DNA from 2 places in the Priestia sp. JNUCC 25 genome. Region 1 is predicted to be linked to the other one. Evidence: a T-box and tRNA genes for the amino acid it is inferred to sense, from the RefSeq annotation. Region 1 holds a T-box; the other holds one or more tRNA genes.
The links. A T-box is a leader RNA that pairs with one kind of tRNA and senses whether it is charged. The one in region 1 lies ahead of serS (serine--tRNA ligase), so its partner is inferred to be a tRNA-Ser.

Region 2: it encodes a tRNA-Ser, which carries the amino acid that the T-box ahead of serS (serine--tRNA ligase) is inferred to sense. The anticodon was not compared.

What each region holds. Positions count from the first base shown of each region.
Region 1 covers NZ_CM132211.1:13,444-21,620, forward strand. Annotated here, with positions in the region: rRNA gene JNUCC25_RS00050 (23S ribosomal RNA) at 1-566, shown strand, start outside; rRNA gene rrf (5S ribosomal RNA) at 676-791, shown strand; gene JNUCC25_RS00060 (YaaC family protein) at 818-1,783, opposite strand; gene guaB (IMP dehydrogenase) at 1,900-3,366, shown strand; gene JNUCC25_RS00070 (serine hydrolase) at 3,517-4,872, shown strand; gene pdxS (pyridoxal 5'-phosphate synthase lyase subunit PdxS) at 5,063-5,950, shown strand; gene pdxT (pyridoxal 5'-phosphate synthase glutaminase subunit PdxT) at 5,972-6,559, shown strand; T-box leader at 6,617-6,829, shown strand; gene serS (serine--tRNA ligase) at 6,882-8,159, shown strand.
Region 2 covers NZ_CM132211.1:4,316,818-4,325,066, reverse strand. Annotated here, with positions in the region: gene ispG (flavodoxin-dependent (E)-4-hydroxy-3-methylbut-2-enyl-diphosphate synthase) at 1-417, opposite strand, end outside; gene JNUCC25_RS22715 (hypothetical protein) at 569-901, opposite strand; gene JNUCC25_RS22710 (MFS transporter) at 978-2,189, shown strand; gene JNUCC25_RS22705 (DUF1189 domain-containing protein) at 2,337-3,128, opposite strand; gene JNUCC25_RS22700 (DUF456 domain-containing protein) at 3,476-3,961, shown strand; tRNA gene JNUCC25_RS22695 (tRNA-Asn) at 4,024-4,098, shown strand; tRNA gene JNUCC25_RS22690 (tRNA-Met) at 4,100-4,173, shown strand; tRNA gene JNUCC25_RS22685 (tRNA-Asn) at 4,214-4,288, shown strand; tRNA gene JNUCC25_RS22680 (tRNA-Ile) at 4,292-4,368, shown strand; tRNA gene JNUCC25_RS22675 (tRNA-Ser) at 4,380-4,472, shown strand; gene sodA (superoxide dismutase SodA) at 4,670-5,278, shown strand; gene JNUCC25_RS22665 (MFS transporter) at 5,408-6,685, shown strand; gene JNUCC25_RS22660 (peptidoglycan D,D-transpeptidase FtsI family protein) at 6,847-8,249, shown strand, end outside.

The sequences.
Region 1 (8,177 bases):
CAAGGGAGCTTGACTGCGAGACCTACAAGTCGAGCAGGGACGAAAGTCGGGCTTAGTGATCCGGTGGTTCCGCATGGAAGGGCCATCGCTCAACGGATAAAAGCTACCCCGGGGATAACAGGCTTATCTCCCCCAAGAGTCCACATCGACGGGGAGGTTTGGCACCTCGATGTCGGCTCATCGCATCCTGGGGCTGTAGTCGGTCCCAAGGGTTGGGCTGTTCGCCCATTAAAGCGGTACGCGAGCTGGGTTCAGAACGTCGTGAGACAGTTCGGTCCCTATCCGTCGTGGGCGTAGGAAATTTGAGAGGAGCTGTCCTTAGTACGAGAGGACCGGGATGGACACACCGCTGGTGTACCAGTTGTCTTGCCAAAGGCATCGCTGGGTAGCTATGTGTGGACGGGATAAGTGCTGAAAGCATCTAAGCATGAAGCCCCCCTCAAGATGAGATTTCCCATAGCGCAAGCTAGTAAGATCCCTGAAAGATGATCAGGTTGATAGGTCAGAGGTGGAAGCGTGGCGACATGTGTAGCTGACTGATACTAATCGATCGAGGACTTAACCAAACTTTTAAAAGCGTAAGCTTTACTCAGCAAACTGTTACCTAGTTTTGAGAGAACAAAACTTTTCAAAAAAGTCTTGTTTTCTTTTGAAAATCATGTATAATATAATATGTCTGGTGGCGATAGCGAAGAGGTCACACCCGTTCCCATACCGAACACGGAAGTTAAGCTCTTTAGCGCCAATGGTAGTTGGGACTTTGTCCCTGTGAGAGTAGGACGTTGCCAGGCACTTGAAAAAAGACTAGCTAAAATAGCTAGTCTTTTTTTGTATGTTCATTTAAGTAACAAGAAATTAAGTAAGGAATCTTTTGAGCCGTAACTTCAAGGAACCTCAAGATAAATGGGTAATCTTTCGAAGAGTATGTATGCAATAATTCATACCACCACTCTGTTTCATAACGTGAAATCATACTTAAATTATAAAGTAATAAGTAATGTGCCAACATCTCAGGGAAATATAAGCAGCTATCTTTTTCCAAAGGTGCATGCAGCGTGTTATTTTGGAAATTGTACATAAAAGGTGAACAATTATATAAACAGCTTGAAGGATCAAGAATACATACCTGATCTTCTGACAGAGACAATGATAGGCGGGAACGCTCTTTTAAAAAAGAGTAGAGCCTTTCGTGATTCATATGATAACACCGTGTAACTTGTTCAGGAATAGACAAAGAGGTAGCTGGAAGCGATCCAATAGTTGTTAAATGGGAAAATGACCTAGTACCCAAATTTAAAAATAATGTATCTAATTCCGGTACGCACGACAACAGATAATTCATCGTATATTTACTACCTTCCATTTGTTTCACATGAAACAATTCTTCTCCTACTTGTGAAAACAAACCGTTTTTTTGGATCTTAACTTCATCATCTAAAAAATCATAACTTTGTTTTTTTCTTTTTCGTGTTGATACTCCATGTGCTAACACCGCCGTATTTTCTGGATATACTGGGTTTTGCGTTAACAAACAGGCTTTTAACAGCTGTGACATTCCATAAAATAATAAAACTGGTTGAACTGATACAGGAGATTGTGCCGCAACTTGATAATAATTTTTACTGTGTTCCAAATAATAAATAAATGGGTAACTGTTTTTAAAGCTATGTTGCTCTGCATCGCTATAATTCAATTTTTGATAGCGCTTTTTTAAAAAGTCTTGTACAAAAGGAACGGAGAAAAATAAATTGTAGGACGTCCAAACATCATTAAATTTATGCAACTAAATCACCTTTTCTTTTTATTAGAATTATCTGATATCTAGTGAAGTTATTGACAGGTACATATCTGCTTGTTAATCTACTAATAATATTCTGTCGTTTAAAGGAGGATTCTATAATGTGGGAAAGCAAATTTTCTAAAGAAGGCTTAACATTTGATGACGTTTTACTGGTGCCAGCAAAATCTGAGGTACTACCTAAAGACGTTGATATGAGTGTTGAACTAACAAAAACATTAAAATTAAAGGTGCCGTTCATCAGTGCAGGAATGGATACAGTTACAGAAGCTGAAATGGCTATTGCGATGGCTAGACAAGGTGGTTTAGGTATCATTCACAAAAACATGTCGATTGAACAGCAAGCAGAACAAGTTGATAAAGTAAAACGTTCTGAAAGTGGTGTTATCACGGATCCTTTCTTTTTAACTCCTGAAAACCAAGTATTTGCTGCTGAACATTTAATGGGCAAATATCGTATCTCAGGTGTGCCGATTGTCAACAACGAAGAAGAACAAAAACTAGTTGGAATCCTTACAAACCGCGACTTGCGTTTCATCCAAGATTATTCAATGCAAATTGCTGATGTAATGACAAAAGAAGAATTAGTTACTGCTCCAGTAGGAACGACTTTAGAAGAAGCAGAGAAAATTCTACAGCAATACAAAATTGAAAAGTTACCTCTTGTAGATGACAATGGCGTATTAAAAGGTCTTATCACAATTAAAGACATTGAAAAAGTAATTGAGTTTCCAAATGCAGCTAAAGATCAACAAGGTCGATTATTAGTTGGAGCAGCTGTTGGCGTAACAGCTGATTCAAATGTTCGTATCGAAAAATTAGTACAAGCTGGCGTTGATGTTATCGTTATTGATACAGCGCATGGACATTCACAAGGCGTTTTAGATACGGTACGCAGCATTCGCGAGGCATATCCAGAGTTAAATATTATTGCTGGTAACGTAGCAACTGCTGAAGGTACAAAAGCATTAATTGAAGCGGGAGCAAACGTAGTAAAAGTAGGAATTGGACCTGGTTCAATTTGTACAACTCGTGTTGTAGCCGGTGTAGGCGTTCCACAAATTACAGCAGTATATGACTGTGCAACTGAAGCTCGTAAGCACGGTGTAGCTATCATCGCAGATGGCGGTATTAAATACTCTGGAGATATCGTAAAAGCACTTGCAGCTGGTGGACATACAGTAATGCTAGGAAGCCTTCTAGCAGGAACGACCGAAAGTCCTGGAGAAACAGAAATCTACCAAGGTAGACGCTTTAAAGTGTACCGTGGAATGGGCTCTGTAGGAGCCATGGAAAAAGGAAGTAAAGATCGATACTTCCAAGAAGATAATAAAAAATTAGTTCCAGAAGGTATCGAAGGCCGTTTGCCTTACAAAGGACCTGTAGCAGATACTTTATATCAAATGATTGGCGGTTTACGCGCAGGAATGGGTTACTGTGGTTCAGCTAACTTAGAAGCGTTACGTGAACAGGCACAATTCATTCGTATGACTGGAGCAGGTTTAAGAGAAAGCCACCCACATGATGTACAAATCACAAAAGAATCTCCTAACTATTCTATGAGATAATCATGAATGTTTAAAAAACACGTTTCCCTATTAGGGAAACGTGTTTTTTATGTCATTGATCACGAATGTAACAGTACTTCTTTATCTATTTTTTTAAATTTTAGTATGATAAAATTACATTTATGTGAGTTTACGTTTGGAGGGTATAGAGTGAGAAACGCAGTACAGAAACAATTAATTTGTGTCATTGCTGTTATGTTAATGGCCAGCGTATTTTTTGTCTCTACACAAGCATCAGCTGCTCCTAAAACAGATGATATTGGCGTTGAAGCAGATGCAGCGATCTTAGTAGAGGCAAGTACGGGGAAAGTATTATACGGGAAAAATACGGATGCTTTATTAGGTATTGCAAGCATGACAAAAATGATGACGGAATACCTAGTATTAGAATCCATAAAAGATAAGAAATTATCTTGGGATCAACGTGTGCCAGTTAGTAAATATGCAGCTAAAATTTCTCAGGATTATGGATTATCGAATGTACCGTTAATTGAAAACCAAAAATACACGGTGAAAGAATTATATGATGCCATGGCTATTTACTCAGCTAATGGAGCTGCGATTGCTTTAGCTGAAGCTGTCAGCAGTTCCGAAGAAAACTTTATTAAGTTAATGAACGAAACTGCAAAAAGATTAAATATGGGTGAATCAAAATTTGTCAATTCCACAGGTCTTTCTAATTCTTTGCTAAAAGGAATGTATCCAAAAGGAACGAAGGAAGAAGATGAGAACCTTCTATCGGCTCGGGCAGTTGCTACCCTTGCTTATCACTTAATTCATGATTATCCAGAATCTTTGGAAGTAGCTAAAACTCCTTCTAAGATGTTTAGACAAGGGCAACAAGGCGAAACAAAAATGAACAATTGGAATAAGATGCTCCCAGGTTTTTCAGCTGCCTACAGCGGCGTAGACGGTTTAAAAACTGGCCATACAGATTTTGCAGGTCAATGTTTCACTGGGACTGCAGAGCGTAATGGGGTAAGATACATAACAGTTGTAATGAATGCTAAGGAAAACGGCAAGTCTACGGAAGCTGCTCGTTTTTCCCAAATGAAAAAGATATTGGATTATGCTTTTAGTCATTTTCAGTTAAAAGAAGTAGTGCCTGCTAACGGCGAGATTAAAGGGCATGAAACAATTGATGTTGCTAAAGGAAAATCAAAAGAAGCTTCCGTTTCTCCAAAGAATTCGGTAAAGATTATTACCGAAAAAGGTCAAAAAGATCATACTAAAATCAACTTTAAGTTAAACGATAAAGTTATGAACGATCAAAAAGTTGTTGCTCCTATTAAAAAAGGAGAAACAGTTGCTTATGTGAGTGCAACAAACAGCAATCTTAAAGATTTAGGCTATGTAGGAGGTCAAACTACAGATAGCATGACGCCGGTTGTGACAAACGAATCTGTTGAAAAAGCTGGATGGTTCTCTCTCGCTATCCGCAGTATTGGCAACTTCTTCAGTGATATTTGGATGAATGCTGCAAATACAGTGAATAACTGGTTTTAATGATAACTCAAGAGAAAGAAGAGATACTACAAGAGAGTATCTCTTCTTTTTATTTTTAGATTTGTTTGTATATAATCTATAAATTAGATAGGAATTTTCCGAAAAATGCGGTAAAATAGACACTAAGTTTTGAATTTTGTATATACACTAAAAATTATTGTGAAACACTTGATACAGGAGGAAGACAAACATGAATAACATTACAGGTACTGATCGTGTAAAACGAGGAATGGCGGAAATGCAAAAAGGTGGCGTTATCATGGACGTTATCAATGCAGAGCAAGCAAAAATTGCAGAAGCAGCAGGCGCTGTTGCTGTTATGGCATTAGAGCGTGTTCCAGCTGATATCCGTGCAGCAGGCGGCGTGTCTCGTATGGCAGACCCAACAATTGTTGAAGAAGTGATGAATGCTGTGTCCATTCCAGTTATGGCAAAAGCTCGTATTGGCCATATTGTTGAAGCACGCGTGCTAGAAGCGATGGGTGTAGACTACATCGATGAAAGTGAAGTGTTGACTCCAGCTGATGAGGAGTTTCATTTGAATAAAAATACATTTACGGTTCCATTTGTGTGCGGTTGCCGTGATCTTGGCGAAGCATCTCGTCGTATTGCTGAAGGAGCTGCAATGCTTCGTACAAAGGGCGAACCAGGGACAGGAAACATCGTGGAAGCAGTACGTCATATGCGTCAAGTAAACGCTCAAGTACGTAAAGTTGTGGGCATGGACGAAGACGAGTTAATGACAGAAGCTAAACTATTAGGTGCGCCTTATGAGCTATTACTGCAAATTAAACGTGAAGGCCGTTTACCGGTTGTAAACTTTGCAGCAGGCGGCGTAGCAACACCCGCAGACGCAGCGTTAATGATGCAGCTTGGAGCAGACGGCGTGTTCGTTGGATCAGGAATCTTCAAATCAGACAACCCTGAAAAATTTGCGCGAGCAATCGTGGAAGCAACAACACATTATCAGGACTATGAGCTTATTGCAAACTTATCAAAAGGGTTAGGAAGTGCAATGAAAGGGATTGAAATTTCATCATTATTACCAGAAAACCGCATGCAAGAGCGTGGATGGTAATTTAAAGGGAGTTTTGACAAAATGGTAAAAGTAGGCGTGTTAGGATTACAAGGTGCCTTTCGCGAGCATGCACAAGCATTAGAAGCAGCAGGCGCTGAAGCCATTATCATAAAAAAAGTTGAACAGCTAAACGAAATAGATGGTTTAATCCTACCGGGCGGCGAAAGCACAGCAATGCGTCGTCTGATCGACAAATATGACTTCATGGAACCTCTTCGCCAGTTTGCACAAGCAGGTAAACCGGTATTTGGTACGTGTGCGGGTTTAATTTTACTCGCAGGACAAGTCGTTGACCGTGAAGAGCCCCATTTAGGTGTTATGGATATTACGGTAGCTCGCAACTCGTTTGGGCGTCAACGGGATAGCTTTGAAGCTGCCCTAAATATTAAAGATATCGGTGAAGATTTTATAGGCGTATTTATCCGCGCTCCGCATATTGTAGAAGTAGGAGAAAACGTTGAAGTCTTAGCAATGCATAACGACCGAATTGTTGCGGCAAGACAAGGTCAATTCTTGGGATGTTCGTTTCATCCAGAATTGACAGATGATGCTCGCATGGCACAGTATTTTGTAGCAATGGTTGAAGAAGCTTCAAAAAAACCTGTATAAATGAATTGCATCTTGTAAAGACTTGTAGTACATTATGATTAATAAAAATGATATTGGTATAAAGCGTTGATAGGAAATAGTAATAAGATTTTTGATTTCAAGAGAGTCGATGGCTGGTGTGAATCGATAATCAATTCTTATGAATCCGTCCTGGAGCAAGCTGTCGAAAAAGTAGTAGGCAGTTTCGGTTCATCCGTTATCTGGTTTAAGAGGAAGGCTTATTTTAGCTTTCAATTAGGGTGGCAACGCGGGTAAACTCTCGTCCCTTTCATGGGGATGAGAGTTTTTATTTTGCCCTTTTATACTAAAGGAGGTACTAAGTATGTTAGATTTAAAATTTTTACGTGCTAATTTTAATGAAGTAAAAGAAAAGCTCAAGTTTCGTGGTGAGGACTTAACGGACTTAGGTCGCTTTGAAGAGTTAGATGCAAAACGCCGTGAGCTAATTGCTCAAACAGAAGAGTTAAAAAGCAAGCGAAATGAAGTATCACAGCAAATTGCACAATTGAAGCGTGAAAAACAAGATGCTGATCATTTAATCGTTGAAATGCGTGAAGTAGGAGATCGCGTAAAGCAATTGGATGAAGAGCTTCGCAGCGTTGAAGAAGAATTAGAACTATTGCTGCTTTCAATTCCTAACGTTCCACATGAAAGTACGCCTGTAGGTGAAACTGAAGATGATAACGTAGAAGTTCGCAAATGGGGAGAAATTAAACAATTTGATTTTGAACCAAAACCGCATTGGGATTTAGGAACAGATTTAAATATTTTAGATTTTGAAAGAGCTTCGAAAGTAACGGGAAGCCGCTTTGTATTTTATAAAGGGTTAGGTGCAAGATTAGAACGTGCTCTTATTAACTTTATGATGGATTTACATATGGATGAGCATGGTTATGAAGAAATTCTTCCTCCATATATGGTGAATCGCACAAGCATGACAGGAACAGGGCAGCTTCCTAAATTTGAAGAAGATGCATTCAAGATTAAAGAAGAAGATTATTTCTTAATTCCTACAGCTGAAGTACCAGTTACAAATTTACATCGTGATGAAATTTTAAGCGGAGATCAGCTTCCAATTGCTTATACAGCGTATAGTGCTTGCTTCCGCTCAGAAGCAGGCTCTGCAGGAAGAGATACACGTGGTCTTATTCGTCAGCATCAGTTTAATAAAGTAGAACTTGTTCGCTTTGTTAAGCCAGAAGATTCTTATGATGAATTAGAAAAATTAACGGGCCATGCTGAAAAGGTTCTTCAACTATTAGGTTTACCTTACCGAGTTCTAAGCATGTGTACAGCTGACTTAGGTTTCACAGCAGCCAAAAAGTATGATATTGAAGTTTGGATTCCAAGTTATGAAACGTATCGTGAAATTTCTTCATGTTCAAACTTTGAGAGCTTCCAAGCTCGCCGTGCTAATATTCGCTTCCGCCGTGATACAAAAGCAAAACCAGAGCATGTTCATACACTAAACGGTTCTGGCTTAGCAATTGGCCGTACGGTAGCTGCAATTTTAGAAAACTACCAGCAGGAAGATGGATCAATTCAAATTCCAGAAGTGCTGCGTCCATATATGGGAAATAAAGAATTTATTTCTAAATAAAAGTAGAAGATGTTCATT
Region 2 (8,249 bases), 760 kb from region 1:
ACGTTTTTCAAGTGAACCAGCGTTAACTCCAATACGAATTGGAATATTTTTAGCTTTTGCAGCATTTACAACAGCTTCCACTTTTTCACGGCGACCTATATTACCAGGGTTGATACGGATTTTATCCGCTCCGCCTTCAATTGCTTTTAATGCTAAGCGGTAGTCAAAATGAATATCCACAACTAATGGAATGTTAATGCGTTTTTTAATTTCAGGGATTGCATCTGCTGCGCGCTCGTCTGGACAAGCAACACGAACAACTTGGCATCCTGCTTCTTCTAAACGTTTAATTTCTGCAACCGTTGCTTCAACATCATGTGTCTTAGTGGTTGTCATACTTTGAATAACTAACTCGTTGCTGCCTCCGATTGTTAAATCTCCAACTTTAACCGGGCGTGTTTTTGTACGATGTATAATTTCACTCACGTGATAATCTCTCCTTCAAAATGAAATCAAGAATTTGAATTCATTAATAGAATAACTCTTTATGAACAAAATAACTAGTAGAAAGTACTACCTTAGCTATTTTAACAATGACTATCCCATCTTGACAAGAAGAATGCTGTCATTACTTGTAAATAGGGAACTTATACGTTTTTCCAATTTGAATATCCTCAGGCGCTGTACCGTTATTTAACTTTTTGAAGTCTGTAATCATTTGGTTCATAGAAACCGGTATCGATTTTTTTGTAAGCTCCTCAATGACGGACAAAACTGTATCGCCTGGCTTAATTTTTATTTTTGTATAGGTGGAAGAAGAGCTGGCGGCTTTTGTTTCTGCAGGCTGCGCTTTGCTGACTTGAACTGCTTCAGTAGCAGTGGGAATGGTCCCGTATTTAATGTCGTAGTGACAAATATATCCGATAAAAGCGAAAGCGGCTAATGCACATAGCTTTTTCATTATGCTCCTCCTTCATTCTTTTGCTTATGTGTAAAGCCTATGCTTGTCTTACTTAAATATGATTGGAGAACGAAAATTGAAAGAAAAATTAATGATTGTTTCATTAGGCTTATTGCCTTTAATCATGGTGCTGGGAAATTCCATGCTCATTCCTCTGCTGCCAAGCATTCAAAAGTCACTTCATTTAAGCGGAGTTCAAACCAGTTTGATACTGAGTGCATTTTCGATTCCAGCCGCATTGTGTATCCCTGCTGTAGGGATTTTATCAGACCGGTATGGGCGTAAAAAGTTAATCATATATTCACTCGTCATGATGATAATAGGTAGTATCATCGCTGCTAGTAGTGCTTCATTCTCTTCTGGAAGCTTTGCTGTGTTGATGGCAGGCAGAGTCATTCAAGGGATTGGAGCTGCAGGTACTACAACGTTGGCAATGGCATTAACTGGAGATGTATTTACAGGGGAAAAAAGAGCAAAAGTCCTCGGGATTTTAGAAGTGTATAACGGAGTTGGAAAAGTGGTTGCACCGATAATTGGAGCATCGGCAGCACTCGTCGTATGGTATGCCGCGTTTTTTGTCTATCCTTTAGCTGCAGGTGCTGCTTTAGTAGGTATAGTGATGTATGTGAGAGAAGGGAAAACAGGTTCGGATTCAGTATCTGTTCAAGAATATTTAAAGAAAGCTATTGGGATTGTCTATGATAAAAGAAAATCGCTTTTTCCTTTATTCTTTGTCGGGGGATTAGGGTTGTTTTTATTATTTGGCATTTTATATTACTTATCTTTTCTAATAGAGGAAACGTATCATATAGACGGTTTTTTTAAAGGAACCGCTTTTTTATTTCCTCTTGGTGCGATGACGCTCGTTTCTTACTGGACCGGTCAACGCATCAAAACAGATCTAGAGCTCATGAAAAAATTAATGATAGTAGGGATAACTCTTTTATTCCTAATGTTTGGAGTATTAACGATTATTTATACGCTTCCTGTGCTGATGTTTTGTTTGACAGTCGCCTTTGGCGGCTTAGGATTTGTTCTTCCGTGTATTAATATGATGATTACTTCAGCGGCTTCAGACGAAGAAAGAGGGTTTATTGTATCCATTTATGGAACGGTGAGATTTTTAGGAGTAGCGTTGGGACCTGTTGTTTTTGAAGTGTGGATGCATGCTGAAAGGCTGATGTTTGTTTATAGCTTTATTCTGCTCACAGCAGGAGGTTTGTGGGTTTTGTATCAGTTGAAAATTCTTTCTTCTGCAATGGGAAGAAGAAAAGTTGTACCGAAATAAAGAGGCTGAGACTTAACTAAATCACTCCAATCACCACCTAGAAGCAGCCGCATACATGAAACCTGCGTTCACCATATCAATAAAAAAATCCGAACGAGTTGGATTCTCTATCAAGAATCTAGATTCCTCGTTTGGATTTTCCTTCAACTAAAATATGTTTGTCCCAGCATCTTTATTAGGTTTTACCTTTTTTCTTATAGGAACCCTTGTGACGAGCAACAAGTAAATGAAGAATGTTCCTATCCAGTAAAGAGAGCTATGTAGTGCTAGAGACAAAGAAAAAGCTTCAAAAAGCGTATAAAGCAGCGTGAAGGCTACCGTACTATAAGCGCTCAGTGCCCATAGCTGCTTGAAAGGAAGCTGCTTTTTAGTAATGAGTCCAATCAGTTTTCCAAGATAAGCAAGGCAGGTAATAGAAAGGAAGTTTAGTCCAGATGTTAATACGTACAGTAAAAGCATAGCGATAGGGACAAGTATGTATAAAGAAAATTTTTGTTCGTGAAGCAAGTTTAGCAGTTCATTTTTATCTTTATGATGCCAGTTTAGCAACTCATATGAATACGTTTGTGTTTGTGAATTAGTCGTGATGTAAATTCCATCCTTTAAAAAACCAATTGCATGAGCAGGGGAATGAAACCGTTCAATAGACTGTGAGGGGTTTAAGATAAAAGCGGTACCGTTTGCTTTTTTTGTGAAAGGTTGACTTGACGTAAGCTGTGAGTTTGAAATAGAAAAAGAAGGAACAGATTTCGGAAGATCTGTAGTAGCGATATGATAGCCGTTTACAATCGTCAAAGTCATAAAGAAAAATGTAGGCAGCAAAGAAATAAATGTTAAAAACAGCACAAAGCCAATTGTTTTATTCGTATGCTCAAAGCGAAGCGACCTTATTTTTTTGAAGGAAGTAAAACTCCATGCCATCTTTTTCAGCATGCTCATTGTAAAGCCTCCTCTTATTGAAGATTCTGATTATACCTTATTTTATAGCGAAAATTTAAGGTTTACAATAGATTTTAGAAACCGTTACCAATTACAATGATGCGGTGGAGCGTTTTGTCACAAGCACATCTTATGCGTATATGTACAGGTTTTGCCGTCATTGTTTTTGAGGATATTACGGGTAGCTTGAGGACCGTGCTGTTAATATTGCAGAGGTACACTCGAAAATCATTATTTGAAGAGGTATTCGAAAGTAAAATAAAGGAAGGACTCGTCGTGCAAGGTCTTTCTTTATAGGAGTGATTATTGTATGATAAATAGTAATAATAAAAAGGATAGGTGCGGGCATGGCTATTTTATGTTGGGCATTAATTATCATTAGCTTTGTTGTATCGTTTGTTGGGTTGGTTTATCCTATCATCCCAAGCGTGCTATTTGTAGCTCTAGGATTTGTTATATACGGTTTATTTTATGATTTTAGCTCCTATAGCTGGTTATTTTGGGTGATACAAGGATTGTTAGTTGTCGCACTTTTTTTAGCAGACTATATAGCTAATATTATTGGTGTGAAAAAATTCGGAGGCACTAAAGCAGGTGTTTGGGGAAGTACAGTTGGGCTGCTTGTGGGTCCGTTTGTCATTCCGGGATTTGGAATTATTTTAGGGCCGTTTATCGGAGCGATTGTAGGAGAACTGATTGTTCATCGGACCACAATTAGCAACGCAGTAAAAATTGGAGTAGGTTCGGTTATTGGCTTTTTTAGTGGCGCTATTTCAAAAGGATTTATTCAACTGCTGATGATTGCCTATTTTTTATACGCTGTTTTAAAATAATATATTGACTTTAGGCTAGAAACATGTTAAATTTTTAATGTCGCTAGTAAATGTTATATTGTTCCACAGTAGCTCAGTGGTAGAGCTATCGGCTGTTAACCGATCGGTCGTAGGTTCGAGTCCTACCTGTGGAGCCATGGCGGTGTAGCTCAGCTGGCTAGAGCGTACGGTTCATACCCGTGAGGTCGGGGGTTCGATCCCCTCCGCCGCTATTTTCCAATTTGCGTTTGTGACATACATAATTCATATTGTTCCACAGTAGCTCAGTGGTAGAGCTATCGGCTGTTAACCGATCGGTCGTAGGTTCGAGTCCTACCTGTGGAGCCATGTGGACCCTTAGCTCAGCTGGTTAGAGCAGACGGCTCATAACCGTCCGGTCGCAGGTTCGAGTCCTGCAGGGTCCACCATTTATAGGGTTGGAGGAATACCCAAGTCCGGCTGAAGGGATCGGTCTTGAAAACCGACAGGGGTGTTAAAGCCCGCGGGGGTTCGAATCCCTCTTCCTCCGCCATACTATTGTCTATTCAAAGCTTCTTTTGAGAAAAAGAAGCTTTTTTTATGTTTAAAAGAATAGCGAATGGGAATTAGGTAAATATAAATCATGGATTAGGAACTTTTTATTTGAAACAGTAGGGTAAATTTGCTAATCTAAACGTATATGGTGCTTTTGCGCCAAAATGCTTACATATTTTGAAGGAGGAATTATTCATGGCTTACAAATTACCAGAACTACCTTATGCATACGATGCACTGGAACCACATATCGACAAAGAAACAATGAATATTCACCACACAAAACATCACAACACATATGTTACAAATCTAAACGCTGCTGTTGAAGGCAAAGCGGATTTAGAAAGCAAAAGTATTGAAGAGTTAATTTCAAACTTAGATGCTGTTCCTGAAGATATCCGTACAGCAGTACGCAATAACGGTGGCGGTCATGCGAACCACTCATTATTTTGGACAATCCTTTGCCCTAACGGCGGCGGTGCTCCAACTGGTGAATTAGCAGACGCTATCGCTAGCAAATTCGGCAGCTTTGATCAATTCAAAGAAGAATTTGCAAATGCAGCTAAAACTCGCTTCGGTTCTGGCTGGGCTTGGTTAGTTGTAAACAACGGCGAATTAGAAGTAACAAGCACACCAAACCAAGATAGCCCATTAATGGAAGGCAAAACGCCAATTCTTGGTCTAGACGTTTGGGAGCACGCTTACTACTTAAATTACCAAAACCGCCGTCCAGATTACATTTCAGCATTCTTTAATGTTGTAAAATGGGACGAAGTTGCTAAGCGTTACGACGCTGCAAAATAAGCTGAAGACGTATTTAAGAGCCAGTAAAGTAATTATTACCTTTACTGGCTTTTTTGTTTTCCAATTCTTTTACATATCTCCTTTTCTTTTTCACACACTAGGTGTAGAAGAGAAAAGGAGTTTTTTGATATGCCTTTATTAAAAAAAGTAGTTGGAGATGTAGAAGTTAGTAAAGATTTACTTTTGCTTTTAATTATAGGCGGTCTTTATGCCTTGGCTATTTCAATTTCCAATTCGTTTGTTAACATTTATCTGTGGAAACAATCAGGCGAATTTTCGGATCTCGCTATTTATAATTTAGCGGTAGTGGTGCTTCAGCCGCTTACGTTTATTTTAGCAGGTAAATGGGCCAAACGAATTGACCGGGTTGTGGTTTTAAGGTTAGGTGTATCTTTTTTAGCTGTTTTTTATATCGCTGTATTAGTCAGTGGAGCTAACGCAGCCGAGTATTTAGTATTGCTTGGTGGACTGCTGGGTATAGGATACGGCTTTTATTGGCTAGCTTTTAATGTGCTAACTTTTGAAATTACAGAACCTGATACAAGAGACTTTTTCAACGGATTTTTAGGGATCTTAAACTCTTTTGCAGGGATGATTGGTCCTTTAGGAGCGGGCTTTGTTATTTCCGCTTTGTATGAATCACTTGGGTATAAAATTGTGTTTGGTGTATCGCTGCTATTGTTTATCGGTGCCGTTGTGCTTAGTTTTTTTATTACAAGACGCGCAGCGGAAGGAGTATACAAATTTAAAGAAGTATGGGCTGAACGAAAAGTCAATAAAGACTGGAATCGAATATTGCAGGCTCATTTCTTTCAAGGGTTGCGTGAAGGTACGTTCATTTTTGTTGTATCCGTCATGGTATTTATTACGACGGGAAGTGAATTAGCTTTAGGAACATATGGACTGGTGAATTCAGCGGTTGCGTTTGTAGGATACTATGTTGCCTCAAGGTTTATTAAGCAAAAAAATCGCCTTCGGTTTATCTTCACAGGAGGCCTCCTTCTCTATGGAGCAGTCTTTTTGCTTATCTTTAACTTATCGTATCCAAAGTTAATTATATATGCTGTTTGTATTGCCATTGCCTATCCTATTTTGTTGGTTCCATTCATTTCTCTAACGTACGATGTGATTGGACGAGCAAAAGACGTTGTTTCAAAAAGAATTGAATACATTGTTGTCAGAGAAGTATTTCTGAATATCGGGCGCGTCGTTTCCATATCTTTATTTTTAATAGCTGTACTAATTTTTGATGAAGCAAAAAGTATTCCCATTTTATTAGCTATTGTTGGAGCAGGGCATACGATCATTTATTTTTGTGTGAGACATATCTCACAGCCTCTGCACAAAAAAGAAACGACTGTTACTCCTCCGGTATTAAATGAAGGAGACGGAGAGTCTCCAGCTTAGAGTGTTGTCAGCTCCTTCATTTGTACTATGGAAAATGCTTCGCTTTTCTTTTAGAATAAATACGTTGTGTAAATAGGCACCTGCCAGGTGTCTATTTATTTGCTAAATGTCTGATTTTATGGTGTTATGGTATATATGTTTTATAAAGTGTAGGTGTTGGTATGAAAAAGAAAAAAAGAAGAAAAAGTCACGTGCCTTTTCGTGTGAACTTACTTTTCTTGACCGTATTTGCCCTATTTTCCGTATTAATTTTGCGGTTGGGACTTGTTCAAATTGTGTACGGTGAGAATTACGAACGAGAAGTCGAAAAAACACAGGACGTTACGGTCAGTACGCCTGTTCCTCGAGGGAAAATGTACGATCGTTATAACCGCGTAATTGTAGATAATACCTCTTTAAATACGATTACATATACTCGTTTTCAAGGAAATACAGCTGAAGAAAGGCTGCGCATCGCTAAAAAGTTAGCCACTATGATCGATGTTCCTTACACCACAAATGTGATTGATATTCCAGAAAATAAAAAGAATAAAGATGCTAAAAATGTGGTAAAAATTACAGAACGCGATATGAAGGATTATTGGATTATGCTTCACCCTAAAGAAGCGGAACAGAAAATTACGCAAGCTGATCGCAAAAAAGTTCAAGATGGTGAAATGACTGATGACGAACTGTATCAACATCAGTTAGACCGCATCTCTAAAAAAGATTTAGAAAGTCTAAAGAGTGATTTAGAAGTTCTCGCTATTAAGCGCCAAATGGAGGCAGGTTACTCTAACACCCCGCAAATTGTTAAGAGCGGTGTGACAAATGAAGAGTATGCCGTTGTAAGTGAGCACTTAGATGAACTTCCAGGTGTTGATACAACAACGTATTGGGATCGCTCATACCCAGAAAACAGTACTCTCCGTACTTTGCTTGGAAATGTATCATCTGCCAACGAAGGACTGCCCAAAGATAAAGTACAGTATTACTTGTCAAGAGGCTATAGCCGAAATGACCAAGTTGGGACGAGCTATTTAGAGAAGCAATACGAAGCCCAGCTCAGCGGTCAAAAAGAAAAAGTTCAATATGTAACAGATAAAAAAGGAAATCTCCTTGATACAATTCAAGTGTCTAAAGGTGAACGCGGCAGTGATTTGGTTTTAACTATTGATATGGAGCTTCAAAAAGCAGTAGAAAAACAAATTACGGACCAGCTTTTAGCTAAAAAGCAAATGAAAGGAACGCAATTTTTAGACCGTGCTTTTGTTATTATGATGGATCCTCACACAGGAGAAATTTTAACAATGGCAGGTAAAAAATACACCATTGATAAGAAGACTGGGGCGCCTAAAATAGAAGATTTTTCATTGGGGAATATTTCAACATCTTATACAATGGGCTCTGTTGTAAAAGGAGCAACGGTTTTAGCCGGCTTAGATTCAGGAGCTATTAAGCCAAACACAGTGTTCGTTGATGAACCGTTAAAAATTAAAGGAACACCGGTTAAAAAATCAGCTGAGGCTGAAGGGCTAGGACCCTTAACGTATTCATCTGCGTTAAAATATTCATCCAACGTATT